DNA from 2 places in the Enterobacter sp. Taxon_8 genome. Region 2 is predicted to be linked to the other one. Evidence: predicted binding sites of a transcription regulator. Region 2 holds the regulator's gene; the other holds the start of a gene.

Region 1 (5,838 bases), 1.4 Mb from region 2:
CGGGTCATTTTCATCGAGTAGGCGTTTAACGCATCGTAATCGAAGAAGCCTTTGAAGATGTCGTCCAGACAGTAGCGCAGGATGTTATCCAGCAGGATCATTGGTTTGCGTCTGCGCGGAGTTTCCGGCGGCAGGTTCACAAAGCGCGGCACCTTGTCGGATGGGATCTCCAGCAGCGCGTAACGGATAGACTCACCGCGAATAATTTCCACCGCCAGGTAGGTGTAGTCATCTTTCAAAAACTGCACCAGATCGGTTTCGCGGTTGATCAGAATGGGGGTAATGTGCTGGCGCAGATAGTGTTTGAAGTAGTGGCGCAGCCAGTTTTGTTGGTTAACGGAAAGCTGACGTTCGTTAATCAGGAAGATTTGATTGCGCGCCATCTCCAGCAGCAGTTCGTTATACAGGCCGTCAAATTCCTGATCGGCTTTCAGCACGCGGGACTGGATTTTGCCCAGCAGATGCCGCGAGTGCGAGTTTAAGCCCTGTTCTTCGCTGATGATGATGCGTCTTTTCAGCTCGGCAAAGCGAACTTTGTAGAACTCATCCAGGTTGTTCGAATAAATACCCAAAAAACGCATGCGCTCGATCAGCGGGTTACTTTTGTCTGCCGCTTCCTGGAGTACACGTTCGTTGAATGCTAACCAGCTTAGCTCTTTCTCGATATATAACTTTTCCTGACCCATTACAGCTCACACTCCAGTTCAATCACAGGACGTGGTAAATCCGTCTCGTCCTTATTATGGCGAGCATTTCCACGATATGTCCAACAGTGCCAGAAAAGTATGACAGTTATTTTTTTTGTTGAGGAATTTAAAGGGTTGGGGAGGGGACATTCGGGTAATGCATCAGGCAGGTCGGGTAAGCGCAGAAGCGCCACCCGACATATTAAACTACTCTTCCGCCGCATGGCCCTGCGGAGGTAACTTAACGCCGTCCAGCCAGGCAGCGCCGTCGCGCATCTCGAGACGTCCGTCGACAAACCAGCTTACCACCAGCGGGTAAATGGCGTGTTCCTGGGTCTGCACGCGTTCGGTCACGTCTTCTTCGCTATCGCCGTCAAAGACCGGGACTTTCGCCTGCAGGATAACCGGACCGCCGTCCAGCTCGTCGGTAACGAAATGCACGGAGGTGCCGTGCTCCTCATCGCCATTTTCCAGAACCTGACGATGGGTATGCAGGCCGGGATATTTCGGCAGAAGAGAAGGGTGAATATTCAGCAGACGTCCGGCGAAGTGTTCTACAAAAGCCGGGCTCAGAATGCGCATATAGCCCGCCAGCACGACTACGTCCGGCGCGTAGGCATCAATCTCATGCACCAGCTCGCGGTCAAAGGCTTCACGTCCGGCGAACTGGCTGGCTTCCAGCGCGTGCGCGGGAATGTTGGCTTCCCGCGCGCGCTCAAGGCCGAACGCGTCGGCCTTGTTGCTGAATACTGCCCGAATGGTGCCGTTGATTTTCTTCTGCTTGCAGGCGTCTATGATGGCCTGCAAATTGCTTCCGTTGCCGGAAATGAGCACCACGATGTTTTTCATTCAATGACCACACGCTGTTCGGAATCGGAGGCTTTAATCGTACCGATTTTCCACGCGTTTTCACCTTTCTCCGTCAGCAGCTTCACTGCTTTATCCGCTTCGCTTGCCGGCAGGGCGATAACCATGCCCACGCCGCAGTTAAAGGTGCGGTACATTTCGTGAGAGCTCACGTTGCCCGCGGTCTGCAGCCAGTTAAACACGGCTGGCCACTGCCATGAGGATTCGTCGATCACCGCCTGGGTGTTGTCCGGCAGAACGCGCGGAATATTTTCCCAGAAGCCGCCGCCGGTCAGGTGGGCAATGGCGTGAACGTCGACGTTCTCGATAAGCTCGAGCACGTTCTTCACGTAGATACGGGTTGGCGCCAGCAGATGGTCGGCCAGCGGTTTACCGTCGAGTTCGGTCGTCAGCGGGTCACAGCCGCTCACTTCGAGGATTTTACGCACCAGGGAGTAGCCGTTAGAGTGCGGGCCGCTGGAGGCCAGCGCGATCAGCACATCGCCATCGGCCACTTTGCTGCCGTCGATAATTTCTGATTTTTCTACTACGCCGACGCAGAAGCCCGCGACGTCATAATCTTCGCCGTGATACATGCCCGGCATTTCTGCGGTTTCACCACCGACCAGCGCGCAGCCAGACTGCAGACAGCCTTCGGCGATACCGTTAATCACGCTTGCCGCGGTATCTACGTCCAGTTTGCCGGTCGCGTAATAATCGAGGAAGAACAGCGGCTCTGCGCCCTGTACCACCAGGTCATTCACGCACATCGCGACCAGATCGATACCGATCGTGTCGTGACGTTTTAAATCCATCGCCAGGCGCAGCTTGGTGCCTACACCGTCAGTACCCGAGACCAGAACAGGTTCACGATATTTTTGCGGCAGCGCGCACAGTGCGCCGAATCCACCCAGACCACCCATCACTTCCGGGCGGCGGGTTTTTTTCACCACACCTTTGATTCGGTCAACCAGCGCATTACCTGCGTCAATATCAACACCGGCATCTTTGTAGCTGAGAGAAGTTTTGTTGGTCACGGCTTAAATCCCCACGCGATTGCATAGCTAGTAAGAAAAATCGGCGCAATTCTAACAGTCCAGGCAAACGTTTGCGAGCCTATTCTGGACGTGGGGATCTTTTTTTCTGTGTGCCTTATGAATGCAGCCAAACTTGACTCTGTTCACGAAAATGAAACCGGTTTCTGAGAACTGCTTGCAACAGCTATGCCCTTTGCACATCATCGAACTGAAACCGGTTTCTGTAATTGTTTTTGCAGAAAATAACGCAGAATGAGGGAAAGCGAATGTCAGGATTTAAAGCAGATTTTCTGTGGGGCGGGGCCGTTGCGGCGCACCAGCTGGAAGGCGGCTGGAAAGAGGGCGGCAAGGGCGTGAGCGTTGCCGATGTCATGACCGCGGGGGCGCACGGCGTGCCGCGTGAAATCACCAACGGCGTGCTGGAGGGGAAAAATTACCCTAACCATGAAGCCATTGATTTCTACCACCGCTATAAAGAAGACATCAGACTCTTTGCCGAGATGGGGTTCAAATGCTTCCGCACCTCTATTGCCTGGACGCGGATCTTCCCGAAAGGCGACGAGCTTGAGCCTAACGAGGCTGGCCTGAAATTCTATGACGATCTGTTCGACGAATGCCTGAAGTACGGCATCGAACCGGTTATCACCCTTTCTCACTTCGAGATGCCTTTCCATCTGGTCACGGAATACGGCGGCTGGCGCAACCGTAAGCTGATCGACTTCTTCGTTCGTTTTGCAAAAGTGGTATTCCAGCGCTATCAGCATAAAGTGAAGTACTGGATGACCTTCAACGAGATCAACAACCAGGCCAACTTCCACGAAGATTTTGCGCCGTTCACTAACTCCGGGCTGAAGTACGCGCCGGGTGAAGACCGTGAGCCGGTGATGTTCCAGGCGGCGCACTATGAGCTGGTGGCCAGCGCCCTGGCGGTGAAGGCGGGGCGCGAGATTAACCCGTCGCTGCAGATTGGCTGCATGATTGCCATGTGCCCTATCTACCCGCTCACCTGCGCGCCGGACGATATGATGATGGCGATGAATGCCATGCACCGCCGCTACTGGTTCACCGACGTGCACGTGCGCGGCAGGTACCCGCAGCATCTGCTCAACTACTTTGCGCGTCGCGGCTTCACGCTGGATATTACCGAAGAAGATAAAGCCGCGCTGAAGCAGGGCTGCGTCGATTACATCGGCTTCAGCTACTATATGTCCTTCGCCACCAAGGCGACGGCGGATAACCCGCAGCTGGATTACGACGAGAGCAAGAGCCTGGTCACTAACCCGTACGTGCAGAAATCGGACTGGGGCTGGCAGATTGACCCGGTGGGGCTGCGCTACTCCCTAAACTGGTTCTGGGATCACTATCAGCTGCCGCTGTTTATCGTTGAAAACGGCTTTGGCGCGATCGACGTGCAGGAGAGCGACGGCACGGTGAACGACCAGTACCGCATTGACTACCTGTCCGCCCACATCCGCGAGATGAAAAAAGCGGTGGAGGAAGATGGCGTGGATCTGATGGGCTATACCCCGTGGGGCTGTATCGACCTCGTTTCTGCCGGTACGGGCGAAATGAAAAAACGCTACGGCTTTATCTTTGTCGACAAAGACAATGAAGGCAACGGCACGCTGAACCGCAGCAAGAAGAAATCGTTCGACTGGTATAAGCAGGTAATTGCGAGCAACGGCGATAGCCTGTAATTGCCGGGTGGCGCTAACGCTTACCCGACCTACACTACACGTAGGTCCGCGTAAGCGCAGCGTCACCGGGCAGAACCCGCACCCAAGCCGGAGTCTCGCCTCCGGTTTTTTTTGTCTCTAAATCACTTTGCTTGATATACGTCAAGCAAGATGGGTATGGCCTAATCCGAAAAAAGCGGTATAATCCCGCGATTTTTTTGCGGACGCCGCCTCAGAGGAGAAAGAGAATGAAGATTGTGGAAGTGAAACACCCACTCGTTAAACACAAGTTGGGCCTGATGCGTGAGCATGACATCAGCACGAAGCGTTTTCGCGAACTGGCATCTGAAGTCGGCAGCCTGCTGACATACGAAGCGACCTCCGATCTGGAAACAGAAAAAGTCACCATCGAAGGCTGGAACGGCCCGGTGCAGGTTGAGCAGATCAAAGGTAAGAAAATTACCGTGGTGCCAATCCTGCGTGCCGGTCTCGGCATGATGGAAGGCGTGCTGGAGCACGTGCCAAGCGCGCGCATCAGCGTGGTCGGGATCTACCGTAACGAAGAAACCCTTGAGCCGGTTCCTTACTTCCAGAAGCTGGTGTCTAACATCGACGAGCGTATGGCGCTGGTGGTTGACCCGATGCTGGCGACCGGTGGTTCGATGATCGCCACCATCGACCTGCTGAAAAATGCAGGTTGTAACAGCATTAAGGTGCTGGTGCTGGTTGCGGCTCCGGAAGGGATCGCGGCGCTGGAAAAAGCGCACCCGGACGTTGAGCTGTATACCGCCTCTATCGACCAGGGCCTGAACGAGCACGGATACATCATTCCGGGGCTCGGCGATGCCGGCGATAAGATCTTTGGTACGAAATAATCGAATAACGATAAATAAGCCGACTTTGATAGTCGGCTTTTTTTTGAATAAAACACCAACAACAATACTACTCAGAGGAAAACACTATGACGCGCCGTGCTATCGGGGTGAGTGAAAGACCGCCGCTTTTACAGACTATCCCGCTTAGTTTGCAGCACCTGTTCGCCATGTTTGGCGCAACCGTGCTGGTGCCAATCCTGTTCCACATTAACCCGGCAACCGTGCTGTTGTTCAACGGCATCGGTACGTTGTTGTACCTCTTTCTCTGTAAAGGCAAAATCCCGGCGTATCTCGGGTCGAGCTTCGCGTTTATCTCGCCGGTTTTGCTGCTGCTGCCGCTGGGTTATGAAGTCGCGCTGGGCGGCTTTATCATGTGTGGCGTCCTGTTCTGCGTGGTGTCCTTCATTGTGAAGAAAGCCGGTACCGGCTGGCTGGACGTGATGTTCCCGCCTGCGGCGATGGGCGCCATCGTTGCGGTCATCGGTCTTGAACTGGCGGGTGTGGCGGCGAATATGGCCGGTCTGCTGCCTGCTGACGGCCAGTCACCGGATTCCAAAACCATTATCATCTCGCTGGTTACGCTGGGCGTAACGGTGTTTGGCTCCGTCCTGTTCCGCGGCTTTATGGCGATAATCCCGATCCTGATCGGCGTGCTGGCGGGCTACGCGCTCTCCTTCGCGATGGGCGTGGTGGACACCACTCCGATTGCCGAGGCGCA
Region 2 (5,838 bases):
GCGGCGTAGCAATCAGCGCCGAGACCACCAGGCTTGCCAGGAAGCACAAACCCAGCTGCAGGGTGTTCTGCAGCGCGGCGGCGCGGCCTGTTGCCTGCGGGAATGGACGCAGCGCCTGCGCCACAACGATAGGGTAAATCGCCCCGTTCGCAATGGCCATCACGCAGAACGGGATCAAAATTTCGGCCAGACCGGCACCCGGAATAAAGCCAACGGCCCAGGTCCCGATGACGCTCAGCGCATAGAGCACCAGCAGCCATGGCAGCATCTGCTGGCCTTCCCATTTTTGCAGCGCCGCGCGACAGCCGTACCCGCCCACAAGGAACGCGATTGTCTGCGGAACATAGCTCAGGCCGATGGCTGCCGGGCTGTAGCCCATATCGTGCAGAATGAACGGCGAGCCGGTGAGCCATGCGAAGAAGCTTGCCGAGCAGGCGGCATAGATCAGGACATTCCCGCGATACGCTTTGGCGCTCAACAGTGAGGTGAAGGTAATCGGCTTCGCGTCGGCATGCGCCTCTTTTTTATGCGCAGGCTTGAGGGCAAACGCCGGCAGCATCAGCACCAGCGTGATGGCAAACAGCGTGGCAAAAATGGCCTGCCAGTCAAAGTGCGCGAGGATCCAGCTGCCCAGCAGCGGAGCCAGGGCAGGGGAGAGGCCCACCAGCGGCATAATGGTGGCGAAAATACGGTTTGTGCGGTTAGCCGGGTAGTAGTCAGTCACCAGCGCCTGCCAGGTCACGGCCGCGGCACAGACGCCCACGGCCTGAACGAAGCGCAGCACCAGCAGCCAGGTGGCGTCGCGTACCCATAACATCCCCAGGCACCCCACCGCAAAAATGGCCAGACCCAGCAGCAGTACCGGTTTACGACCAAAGCGATCCGAGAGCGGTCCCCAGAGCAGCTGTGCAAAAGCAAAACCGGCGAGGAACAAACTCAGGCTGGCACTGATGGCGGCAGCGGGGGTTTGCAAATCTTCCTGCATCGCGGCAAAAGCCGGCAGGTACATATCGGTGGCCAAAAAGCCCAGCACGCTTAAGCCGCCGAGCCAGACTAAAAAACCGTTCCTGGGTTGCATTATTTTATTCTCCTGAGGAGGCAGGTATACATTGGCGCTGAGTGTAGGGAGTGCAAAGCCGCTTGTGAAACGCTAATATTTGGCGGGTGCATTCAAATTTTTTGCAGGCAGAAAATGTGGTCAGATTATTCTCTTGAAGTGGTCGATGCTGTCGCGCGTAACGGCAGCTTCAGCGGTGCGGCGCAGGAGCTGCACCGCGTCCCTTCGGCCATCAGCTACACGGTGCGTCAACTGGAGGAGTGGCTGGCGGTTCCGCTGTTTGAGCGGCGGCATCGTGACGTGGAATTGACGCCCGCCGGGGCGTGGTTTTTGAAGGAAGGGCGTTCTGTTATCAAAAAAATGCAGATCACCCGCGAACAGTGCCAGCAGATCGCCAACGGCTGGCGGGGACATCTTTCCATCGCGGTGGATAACATCGTGAAGCCGGAACGCACCCGACAGATGATTGTCGATTTCTATCGTCATTTCTCTGACGTTGAGCTGCGGGTCTCGCAGGAGGTGTTCAACGGGGTGTGGGATGCGCTGGCGGACGGCAGGGCGGAGATGGCGATTGGCGCGACGCAGGCGATCCCGGTCGGGGGACGTTACGCCTTTCGCGACATGGGGATGCTGAGCTGGAAATGCGTGGTGGCCAGCGATCATCCTCTGGCAGCGATGGACGGGCCGCTTAGCGACGATACGCTGCGCAACTGGCCCTCGCTGGTGCTGGAGGATACGTCCCGTTCATTGCCCAAGCGTATCACCTGGCTTCTGGACAACCAGCGGCGGGTGGTGGCTCCGGACTGGGAATCGTCGGCGACGTGCCTCAGTGCCGGACTGTGCGTCGCGATGGTGCCCGTTCATTTTGCGCGTCCGCGCATCAATACCGGCGAATGGGTTGAACTGACGCTGGAAAATCCGTTCCCGGACGCGGCCTGCTGCCTGACCTGGCAACAAAATGATGTCTCGCCCGCCATGGCCTGGCTGCTGGATTATCTGGGGGACAGCGAAACGCTGAACCGGGAATGGTTACGGGAGCCAGCGTAGCTGGCCCCGTAAAGGGATTAACGACGGTAGTCGCGGAACGGACCGTCCGCAACGGAACGGCGTTCAATCAGGCGCGGGTGAACTTCAATGGACTGCGACTCTTCGCGCTTGTTGACGATCCTGTCGAGCAGCATATTGAAGGCCGTTTCGCCCAGCGAATCTTTCGGCTGGTGAATGGTGGTCAGCGCAGGGGTGAAGAAGCGCGCGTTACGCACGTTGTCATACCCGATCACGGAAATATCCTGCGGTACGCGCAGACCCAGTTCATCGGCGGCGCAGAGCGCGCCCATGGCCATGATGTCACCCCCGCAGAAAACGGCGGTCGGACGGTGCGGCTGGGAAACGATCTGCTGCATTGCGCGGTAGCCTGATTCCGGCTCAAAGTCGCCCTGCACGATCCAGTTTTCCGGCACGGTGATCAGCGCTTCTTCCATCGCTTTCATAAAACCGGCAAGACGGCCCGCCCCGGTGTTGCGCTCCAGCGGACCCGGGATCACGCCAATCTCGCGGTGACCGCGTTCGATCAGGTAACGGCCGGCCATATAACCGCCTTCAAAGGCATTGTCGATAACGGAGTCGGTGAAATCTGCACGCGCTTCGCCCCAGTCCATAACGACCATGGGGATGTGGCGATACTCTTCGAGCATCGACAGCACGGATTCCGGGTACTCGGAACACATCACCAGCAGGCCGTCAACGCGCTTCTGAGCCATCATCGACAGGTAGGCGCGCTGTTTTTCAATGCTGTTCCACGCGTTGCCCAGAATCAGGGTATAGCCTTTCTGGAAGCAGTTTTTTTCAACCGCTTCAATGATCTCGGCAAAATAGGCCGCTTCACTACTGGTCGCCAGCAATCCAATGGACTTGGTGTGATTAACCTTAAGGCTACGCGCGACCGCACTTGGCGAATAATGCAGCTCCTTGATCGCTGCCCAGACGGCGTTGCGCGTCTCTTCCGCCACAAAGCGGGTTTTGTTAATTACATGTGATACGGTTGTAGTGGAAACGTTTGCGCGTTTTGCTACGTCTTTAATTGTTGCCATTAAATGTCACTCCAGACCATATCCTAAGCTCCTGAAAAACTTGAAGGTAAACGTTTGCCTTCTCTCACCCTTATCACGCAATCTTGAATTGCGGCACGCCGGGAAAACGACACGGGACGTCAGGAGGGGGTCAATGGCCGGTACGCTAATAAATTTAGCGTGGAATTTTGTCCTATCTTGATGAAAAGGGGAAGAGGTAAAGTGGTTATCAGTATAAATCCAGGAAGATTTTTGACGTAATCTGTGCAAAAATGAGCAAGCTCACTTTTCGTGTGGGGATTAAAAGGAGAAAAATTGATGAGTTCCGATCTTAAGTTTTCGCTGTTCACCACCGTTGTTGTGCTGGCTCTGATTGTTGTGGCCGGTCTGACGGCTGCGCTGCACTGATTTACGCGGAGGGAGAGCCTTCTCCCTCCCGACTCCCCGGATTGTTACTTCTCTGGCAAAAATCTTTTGCCATTTTGTTAACTTCTCATTTTTTGTGATTGATGTCATGCTTTCCGCTTCTTTGTTCTGTGTCACCACGTGACACGGCATCCGGAGTTTACGCATGAAAATCAATTTTCCCCTGCTGGCCCTGGCGATTGGCGCTTTTGGGATTGGCACCACTGAATTCTCCCCGATGGGGTTACTGCCCGTCATCGCCCGCGGCGTGGACGTCTCGATCCCTGCGGCTGGCATGTTGATCAGCGCCTACGCTATCGGCGTGATGGTGGGGGCGCCGCTGATGACGCTTCTCCTTTCTCATCGCGCGCGCCGCAATGCGCTGATTTTCCTGATGGCGATTTTCACCCTCGGCAACGTGCTTTCGGCCATTTCGCCGGACTACACCACGCTGATGCTGTCGCGTATTCTGACAAGCCTCAACCACGGCGCGTTCTTTGGGCTGGGGTCGGTCGTGGCGGCAAGCGTGGTGCCAAAACATAAGCAGGCGAGCGCCGTGGCCACCATGTTTATGGGGCTGACCATCGCTAACATCGGCGGTGTTCCTGCTGCAACCTGGCTGGGAGAAGCGATCGGCTGGCGTATGTCTTTCCTGGCGACGGCCGGGCTGGGCGTGGTCGCGATGGTGGCATTGTTCTTCTCCCTGCCGAAAGGCAGCGCCGGAGAACGTCCGGAAGTGCGTAAGGAGCTGTCGGTGCTGGTGCGCCCGCAGGTGCTTTCCGCGCTGCTTACCACCGTTCTCGGGGCAGGGGCGATGTTTACCCTCTATACCTATATTTCACCGGTACTGCACGATATCACCCACGCAACGCCTCTCTTTGTGACCGCGATGCTGGTGCTGATTGGCGTGGGCTTCTCGATTGGCAACTATCTCGGCGGGAAATTTGCCGACCGTTCCGTGAGCGGGACGCTGAAGGGCTTCTTAACCCTGCTGATTGTCATCATGATCGCCATTCCGTGGCTGGCGCGTAACGAGTTTGGCGCCGCGATGGCGATGGTCGTCTGGGGTGCAGCAACGTTCGCCGTGGTGCCACCGCTGCAGATGCGCGTGATGCGTGTTGCGCATGAAGCGCCGGGCCTCTCATCCTCGGTCAATATCGGTGCCTTTAACCTGGGCAATGCGCTCGGTGCGGCGGCCGGTGGGGCCGTGATTTCAGGTGGTCTGGGATACAGCTTTGTGCCGGTGATGGGGGCAATCATTGCCGCGCTCGGCCTGCTGTTGGTGATGATGTCGGGTCGTAAACAGCCAGAAGCAGCCTGCGCTGCGGAATAAACCAAAAACGCAGAAGGGCGAACCCTTCTGCGTGTCTTTTACGCGGCGAAGTTCTTCGCCACAAAGTCCCAGTTAACCAGTGCCCAGAAGTGTTCCAGGTAGTTCGGGCGCGCGTTACGGTAATCGATGTAGTAAGCGTGTTCCCATACGTCCACGGTCATCAGCGGCTTCGCGCTGGTGGTCAGCGGGGTGCCCGCGTTAGAGGTGGATACGATAGCCAGTTTGCCATCCGCCTCTTTAACCAGCCACGTCCAGCCTGAACCGAAGTTCTTGATGGCTGCATCGGTAAATTTCGCTTTGAAATCTGCGAAGTTGCCAAATGCGGCGTTGATAGCGGTAGCCAGTTCACCGACAGGTTCACCGCCGGCATTCGGCGCCAGGCAGTGCCAGTAGAAGGTGTGGTTCCACACCTGAGCGGCGTTGTTGAATACGCCACCCTCAGAGCTGCGGACGATCTCTTCCAGCGTTTTGCCTTCAAAATCGGTGCCCTTGATCAGGTTGTTCAGGTTGGTGACGTAAGTCTGGTGATGTTTGCCGTAGTGATATTCCAGGGTTTCCGCAGAAATGTGCGGTGCCAGGGCGTCTTTTGCATACGGTAGTGCAGGTAATTCGAACGACATTGCTTCTCTCCTTATTGTATTTTGCGTTGCCAATAACCACACAGACAACAAGGACAGGATAGCAAATTGAAAGGGTATGCAAAAGAGGAACTTACCCTGCCACGGGTGTGGCAGGGCAGGGGTTAGCGAATGGTTTTCGGCGTCATCACGCGGCGTGCGCCGACGTAGTGGCGTACCCAGTAGTCTTCACTGAGAGAGGTGATCTGAATATCCTGACCGCTACGTGGAGACTGGATGAATTTTCCGTTGCCTACATAGACGCCAACGTGGTCAGCCGTCCCGCGGCCTTGGGTGCGGAAGAACACCAGATCGCCATTTTCCAGCTCACCGCGGTCAACCGGTGAGGCATCGCGC

The links. The regulator PurR, encoded in region 2, represses purine synthesis genes. The targets are predictions, from matches to a motif close to CANGCAAACGTTTGCNTG.
Region 1: the regulator PurR is predicted to act here: its motif matches at 2,630-2,647, upstream of purM (phosphoribosylformylglycinamidine cyclo-ligase).

The regions. Positions count from the first base shown of each region.
Region 1 is NZ_CM177989.1:1,171,304-1,177,141, forward strand. It holds gene ppk1 (polyphosphate kinase 1) at 1-686, opposite strand, end outside; gene purN (phosphoribosylglycinamide formyltransferase) at 894-1,535, opposite strand; gene purM (phosphoribosylformylglycinamidine cyclo-ligase) at 1,532-2,569, opposite strand; gene AC4IBF_RS05600 (6-phospho-beta-glucosidase) at 2,836-4,266, shown strand; gene upp (uracil phosphoribosyltransferase) at 4,494-5,120, shown strand; gene uraA (uracil permease) at 5,207-5,838, shown strand, end outside.
Region 2 is NZ_CM177989.1:2,604,732-2,610,569, reverse strand. It holds gene punC (purine nucleoside transporter PunC) at 1-1,078, opposite strand, end outside; gene punR (DNA-binding transcriptional activator PunR) at 1,193-2,104, shown strand; gene purR (HTH-type transcriptional repressor PurR) at 2,122-3,147, opposite strand; gene cydH (cytochrome bd-I oxidase subunit CydH) at 3,445-3,534, shown strand; gene AC4IBF_RS12280 (MFS transporter) at 3,698-4,864, shown strand; gene sodB (superoxide dismutase [Fe]) at 4,903-5,484, opposite strand; gene AC4IBF_RS12270 (C40 family peptidase) at 5,607-5,838, opposite strand, start outside.